DNA from 2 places in the Micromonospora sp. WMMD1120 genome. Region 2 is predicted to be linked to the other one. Evidence: riboswitches for the same ligand, from Rfam matches in the RefSeq annotation. Region 2 holds a riboswitch; the other holds the start of a gene.
The links. A riboswitch is a leader RNA that binds a small molecule or an ion and turns the genes downstream of it on or off. The one in region 2 is predicted to bind thiamine pyrophosphate.
Positions count from the first base shown of each region.

Region 1 (3,404 bases), 640 kb from region 2:
GATGCCGATCAGGCCGTCCTCGTTGCCGGTGAAGACGTCCAGGTCGATGGCGGTGACGGTGTTGCCGGTGTCCGGCTTCACGATCTGCACGCGGCCGTCCCGCTCGATGTAGAAGACCCGCCCGTCGGGGGCGATGTCCAGCTCCATCGGGTTGCTGGTGTTGCTGTCCAGCGTGACCTTCTCGAAGTTGGCGGTCTTCGACGCGCCGCAGTCGGCGTCCGCGACACCGGCCGCGGTCCGGATGCCGCCGAGCAGGTGGGACAGGAACTCCGGCTCCGCGTACGACTCGCGGGTGTGGCCGCCGCCGGTGTACCAGGACCGGCCGCCGTCGTAGTCCTGACACCAGGCGATCGGGTGGTCCGCGCCCATCGCGCCCGCGCCCGGGGTGTAGGACTTCTCGTCCAGGCTGGCCAGCACGTGCACGTCCGGCCGGGGGTTGGTCTGGTAGTTGTACCACTCGTCGAAGCGGGACCAGCGGTCCGGCAGCTCGGCGGTGGACGGGTGGGCGTGGTCCTCCACCTTGACCGTTGCCGTCTGGTTCTGCGGGTGGTTGGCGAAGTACGCGCCGACCAGGTCGCCGTACCAGGCCCAGCTGTACTCGGTGTCCGAGGCGGCGTGGATGCCGACGTAGCCGCCGCCGGCCTTGACGTAGCGCTCGAACGCCGCCTGCTGCTCGGCGTTGAGCACGTCACCGGTGGTGGAGAGCCAGATCACGGCCTTGTACTTCGCCAGGTTGGCGTCGTTGAATGCCGCGCCGTCCTCGGTGTTGTCGGCGGTGAATCCGTTGGCAGCGCCGAGCTGTTGGATGGCGGCGATGCCGGTGGGGATGGAGTCGTGCCGGAAACCGGCGGTCTTGGAGAAGATCAGGACGGAGTAGGGATCGTCGGCGGCGTTGGCCGCCTTCGGCGCCACCTGGGCTGCCGGGGCCTGCTGCGGGGCCGCCTGGGCGGGCGTGCCGAACAGCGTGGTCGAGGCCATGGCCAGTGAGATCAGTGTTGCGGTGATGGGTACGCGGGCACGACGAGAACGGGACACGCCGCCTCCTGTGTCGTAGTGACAGAGCTCGCTGGAGCCGGCTCGCCGAATGCCGTCCCCGGTGGAGTCGGTGGTCACACCTCGTCAGGTGTCCCACCGACATTTTGTCGAATCGCTGAACAAATTAATTCGGCTGGTTCGATGTCGGGCAAGATGCGGACGGGTAACGGTTCTGCAACGGCGGGCGACATTCCGAACAGGACCGTATGAAGTGCCCCACAGATTTCGCCGCGCCCGGCCGCCGGACCCCCGCCGGCCCGCGCCTTGGCAGAGCGGCGGTTCTGTCGTACGGTGACACTCACGTAACCCACGGGAGCCCGGTGTACCGGGCTGAGAGGGGGGCTGACAGCCCCCGACCGTCGAACCTGATCCGGGTAATGCCGGCGCAGGGAGGAGTGTTGCCGTGCCGTCCCTCGGCCGACTGCATCTGATCACCGACACCCGACCCGGGCGCGAACCGCTCGCCGTGGTCCGGGCCGCCCTCAGCGCGGCCCGCGCCGACCTCGTCGTGCAGGTCCGGGTCGAGGACTCCGCCACCGACCGCGAGGCGTACGACCTGGCCCGGCGGGTGCTCGCGCTCTGCACGCCGTACGGGGCGACCTGCCTGGTCAACGACCGGCTGCACGTCGCCCTGGCGGTGGGTGCCGCCGGTGGGCACGTCGGGGCCGACGACCTGCCGGTCGCCGCCGCCCGCCGGGTGCTCGGCCCCGCCGGTGTGCTGGGCGCCACCGCCCGCGCGCCGGGCACGGCGAGCGCTGCCGTCGCGGCCGGCGCCAGCTACCTGGGCGTCGGGCCGTGCCACCGCACGAGCACCAAGACCGGACTCCCGGACCCGATCGGCCCCACCGGGGTACGCGCCGTCGTCGACGCCGTCGACGTGCCGGTCATCGCGATCGGCGGGGTGACCGCCGCCCGGGTGCCCGCGCTGCGCGCCGCCGGGGCGTACGGGGTGGCCGTCGTCGGCGCCGTCTCCGCCGCCGCCGATCCGGCACGGGCGACCGCCGAGCTGATCGAGGCGCTGGCGTGCTGACCGGCCGGTCACCGTCAGCGCCAGCACGCGACCGGGCCCGGCCGGACGTGGCGGTGGTGGGCGCGGGCCCGATCGGGCTGGCCATCGCGTGGCGCTGTGCCGCCCGTGGGCTGCGCGTCGAGGTGTACGACGCCGCGTCCGGCTCGGGGGCCTCGGCGGTCGCCGCCGGCATGCTCTCCCCGGTCGCCGAGGCGTACTTCGGGGAGCGGCTGTTGACCGAGCTGCTGCTGGCGTCCGCCGCCCGCTGGCCGGCGTTCGCCGCCGAGCTGACCGCGACGACCGGCGTCGGGATCGGTTACCGGACCGAGGGCACGGTGCTGGTCGGGCTGACCGGCGACGACCTGGCCGAGGCGCGCCGGCTCTGGGCGTACCAGCAGGGGCTGGGTCTGCCGGTGACCCCGCTGCGCCCCAGTGCGCTGCGCGACCACGAACCGGCGCTCGCCCCGGGGGTGCGCGGCGGCGCGCTCGCGCCCACCGACCACCAGGTCGACCCCCGCCGGCTGGTGCCGGCGCTGCGCACGGCCGCGCGGCGGGCCGGCGCGGTGCTGGTGCCACGGGCGGTCCGCCGGCTGTCCGATGTGGACGCCGGGCACACCGTGGTCGCCGCCGGCTGCGGGGCCGCCGCGCTCACCGGCCTGCCCGTGCGGCCGGTCAAGGGCCAGATCCTCCGGCTGCGCGCGCCCGACGGCGGCGCGCCGGGCTTCCGGCACGTGATCCGGGGGTACGCCGACGGCGAGTCGGTCTACCTGGTGCCTCGCCCCGACGGTGAGGTCGTGCTCGGCGCGACCGTCGAGGAGCGGTCGGACACCACTGTCACCGCCGGCGCGGTGCAGCGCCTGCTGCGCGCGGGTGTCGACCTGCTGCCCGAGCTGGCCGAGTACGAGCTGGTCGAGGCGGTCGCCGGGCTGCGCCCGGGAACCCCGGACAACGCGCCGATCCTCGGGCCGTTGCCCGGCCGGCCGGGTGTCCTGGTCGCCACCGGGCACCACCGGCACGGCATCGTGCTCACCCCGCTCACCGCCGACCTGATCGCCGACCTGGTGCTCGGCGGCGTACCCGATCCGCTGCTCGCGCCGCTGCGGGCCGATCGCTTCGACGGTGCCGGCGCTGCCGGTTCCGCGGCGGCTGGTACGCCGCCGGCGGGTTCCGGCGCGGACGGGACGGGCGGACCGGAACGGACCACGAAGGGGGACCGGTGGAGTTGACGGTGAACGGGACCGGGCGCAGCGTCGCCACCGACGTGTCGGTGGCGGACCTGGTCGGCGAGATCGTTCCGCACCCGCGCGGGGTGGCGGTCGCGGTCAACGGCGAGGTGGTGCCCCGGGCCGACTGGCCGACC
Region 1 covers NZ_JARUBO010000005.1:1,196,476-1,199,879, reverse strand. Annotated here, with positions in the region: gene O7634_RS05665 (ThuA domain-containing protein) at 1-1,035, opposite strand, end outside; TPP riboswitch at 1,336-1,444, shown strand; gene thiE (thiamine phosphate synthase) at 1,439-2,065, shown strand; gene thiO (glycine oxidase ThiO) at 2,062-3,270, shown strand; gene thiS (sulfur carrier protein ThiS) at 3,261-3,404, shown strand, end outside.
Region 1: linked by a shared signal. The riboswitch ahead of thiE (thiamine phosphate synthase) and the one ahead of O7634_RS02650 (ECF transporter S component) in region 2 are both predicted to bind thiamine pyrophosphate.

Region 2 (3,404 bases):
GACCAGCAGGCGGGGCGCGGTGGCCAGGGCGGTCGCCACGCTCAGCCTCCGCGCCTCGCCACCCGAGAGGGTGTACGGGTTGGCGGCGGCGAGCGTGGCCAGCCGCAACCGGTCGAGCAGCCCGGCCACCGTTTGGCTGACCACCGGCTCGGGCTGACCCGTCCGGCGCGGACCGAGCGCCAGCTCGTCGAAGACGGTGCTGGTGACGAACTGGTGCTCCGGGTCCTGGAAGACCGACCCGATCCGCCGGGCCAACGCGGGCGCACGCCAGCGGTGCGGGGGAGTGCGGTGGTCCGCGCCGGCCAGCTCGGCGGACGCGGTGACCCGCCCGGCGCCCGGCCGGAGCAGCCCGCCGAGCAGCAGCGCCAGTGTCGACTTGCCGGCGCCGTTGGGTCCGCGTACGGCGAGCGCCTCACCGGCGCGTACCGAAAGATCGGTGGAGCCCAGCCGGGGCGGCAGGCCGAGCCGGTCGGCGGTGAGCAACACCTCCCCGGGCCCGGCGGTGGCCGGTCGGGGCGCGATGGGGTGACCGGGCACCCAGACCCCCTCGGCGGCCAGGGCCGCGCCGTGCGCCGCGAAGACCGCGTCGGGGGCGCCGTCCGCGCGGACGCCGCCGCCGGGCTCCAGTACGACCACCCGGTCGACGAGCGGCAGCGCCTCGGCGACCCGGTGCTCGACCAGGATCAGTGTGGTGTCGGCGTCCAGGGCGCCGGCCACCGCGTGCCGGACCAGCTCGGCGCCGACCGGGTCGAGGTTGGCCGTCGGCTCGTCGAGCAGGAGCAGGCCGGGGCGCAGGGCCAGCGCGCCGGCCAGGGCGAGGCGCTGCTGTTCGCCGCCGGAGAGCGCGGCGGTGGCGCGGTCGCGGGGATAGCGGAAACCGACCCGGCGCAGCGCCGCGTCGACCCGGGGCCAGATCTCGTCGGTCGGTACGCCCCGGTTCTCCAACCCGAACGCGACGTCGTCGCCGCAGCGCGCCATCACCAGTTGGGTCTCCGGGTCCTGGAAGACGACGCCGACCCGTTCCCGCCCCTTGCGCGGGTCGAGGCCGTCGATCTCGACGGTGCCCTCCTGTTCGCCGGAGTCCTCCGGGAGCAGCCCGGCGAGGGCGCTGAGCAGCGTGCTCTTGCCGGCCCCCGACGGCCCGAGCAGCAGCACCCGTTCCCCGGCCTCGACCCGCAGGTCCACCCCGCGCAGCGCCCAGGCCCGCCGGCCGGCGTGCCGCCAGCCGAACCCGCGCAGCAGTACCCCGCCCACCAGACCCCCCTCTGCGGTGCCCGTCCGGGCGGTCAGATCAGGGCGCGGTCGCGGCCCGCGGGAAAGCGGTCCAGCACGCCGGTGTTGGCCAGCGCCCGGGTGAGCAGCCAGCTGCCCGCGCCGGCGATGACGGTGGCGCTGACGATGGTGAGCAGCGCGTACGGGATGCGGTAGTCGCCCAGCGCGTAGTCGACGTTCCAGACGAAGAAGTCGAACAGCGCGGCGCTCAGACCGGTCAACGCGCCGGCCAGCACCGCGGTCGGCAGCCGGAACGACCGGTACCGGAAGGCGGCGAACGCCAACTCGGCGCCGATGCCCTGCACCAAGCCCTGCGGGATCACCGTGCCGGCCCACTGGCTGCCCAGCAGCGCCGAGAGGACCGCCGCCACCGTCTCGCAGTACAGCGCGGCGCCGGGCTTGCGGATGACCAGCCCGCCGAGCACTGCCGGCATCAGCCAGACGCCGTAGAGCAGCGTCTGCGCCGGTGGGAAGAAGGCGAACGCGCCCTCGGTGGCGCTCCAGACCAGACCCCAGGCCCAGAAGATGACGCCGAAGGCGACAGCGATCACCGAGGCGACCACGATGTCGATGGTGCGCCAACGGTTGGTGTCGCTGGTGGATGTCATGTTTGCTCCCAGTTCAAGTGAAGAGAACCAGGAGAAGACGCACGCCGTGCCCGGTGGCGCCGGACCACGGCGCGGCTGGAGGTCGACCGAACTCCCTGCGCTGGCATTACCCAGATCAGGTTCGAGGGTCTGCGGGCGTGCCCGCACTCTCAGCGCTGTGCGCTCCCCTGTCGGATATGAAGTTGTCTCGCTGACGCTAACACCGACCCGGGCCGCCGGCCCAGCGGGCATCCGCCTGACCTGCGGCGGCGATCCGTCCGCCGCCGACTGGGTACGCTGTCGATCATGCGGGTTGACGCGCGAGGCTTCACGTTCGAGGTGACCGTCGACGGTCCGCCGGACGGCGTACCCGTTCTGTTGTTGCACGGTTTTCCCCAGCACAGCGGCGAGTGGGACGACGTGGTGCCGGCGCTGCACGCGGGGGGCCTGCGCACGTACGCGCTGGACCAGCGCGGCTACTCGCCCGGGGCCCGGCCCACGGCGGTGGCCGACTACCGGATCCCCGAGCTTGTCGCCGACGCGGTAGCGGTGCTCGACGCCCTCGGACTGGACGCCGTGCACCTGGTCGGCCACGACTGGGGCGCGGTGGTGGCCTGGGCGGTCGCGGCCCGGCACCCCGAGCGGGTCCGCACGCTGACCGCGGTGTCCGTGCCGCATCCGGCCGCGATGGCGCACGCGCTGGCCACCGACGCCCAGCAGAAGGCCCGCTCGTCGTACATCGCGCTGTTCCGCAAACCGGAGAAGGCGGAGAGGGTGCTGCTGGCCTGGCACGCCACCGCACTGCGCAAGCTGCTCGGCGGGGTGGGCGACGCGGCCCGGGTGAACCGGTACGCCGACCCGATGCGCGCGCCGGGGGCGCTCACGGCCGCGCTGAACTGGTACCGGGCGATGTCGCGCGCCGACCTGGCCGGCGTCGGCCCGGTCGCGGTGCCCACCACGTACGTCTGGAGCGACCGGGACGTCGCCATCGGCCGGACCGCGGCCGAGGCCTGCGCGGCGAACGTCACCGGGGACTACCGCTTCGTGCCGATCCCCGGGGTGAGCCACTGGATTCCGGACGTCGCGCCCGGCCCGCTCGCCGAGGCGATCCTGGCCCGCGCCGGTGGGACGGCCTGAGTGGCGGGCCGCCACCACCGGCCGGGGGCGGTTCGCGCCGGTCCGGAATCAGCAGGTTGACGCGCCGACGGGCGGCGGTCGACCTCGCGGTGAGTCGACTGGGCGGCAATCGGACATTGGAGGACGCATGACGGTGAGCGCCGAGGCCTATCTGGCTGTGGTGACCGAGACGATCGGCCGGGTGGCCGCCAGCCAACGGGAGGCGGTGGGGCGGGCCGCCGACCTGATCGCCGAGGCGGTCCGCGCCGACGGTGTGGTGCACGCGTTCGGCACGGGGCACTCGGAGGCCCTGGCCATGGAGATCGCCGGTCGGGCCGGTGGGCTGGTGCCGACCAACCGGATCGCGCTACGGGACCTGGTGCTGCTGGGCGGCGAACCGGCCGACCGGCTCGGTCCGTTTCTGGAACG
Region 2 covers NZ_JARUBO010000005.1:553,326-556,729, reverse strand. Annotated here, with positions in the region: gene O7634_RS02655 (ABC transporter ATP-binding protein) at 1-1,254, opposite strand, end outside; gene O7634_RS02650 (ECF transporter S component) at 1,287-1,880, opposite strand; TPP riboswitch at 1,955-2,059, opposite strand; gene O7634_RS02645 (alpha/beta fold hydrolase) at 2,166-2,996, shown strand; gene O7634_RS02640 (SIS domain-containing protein) at 3,124-3,404, shown strand, end outside.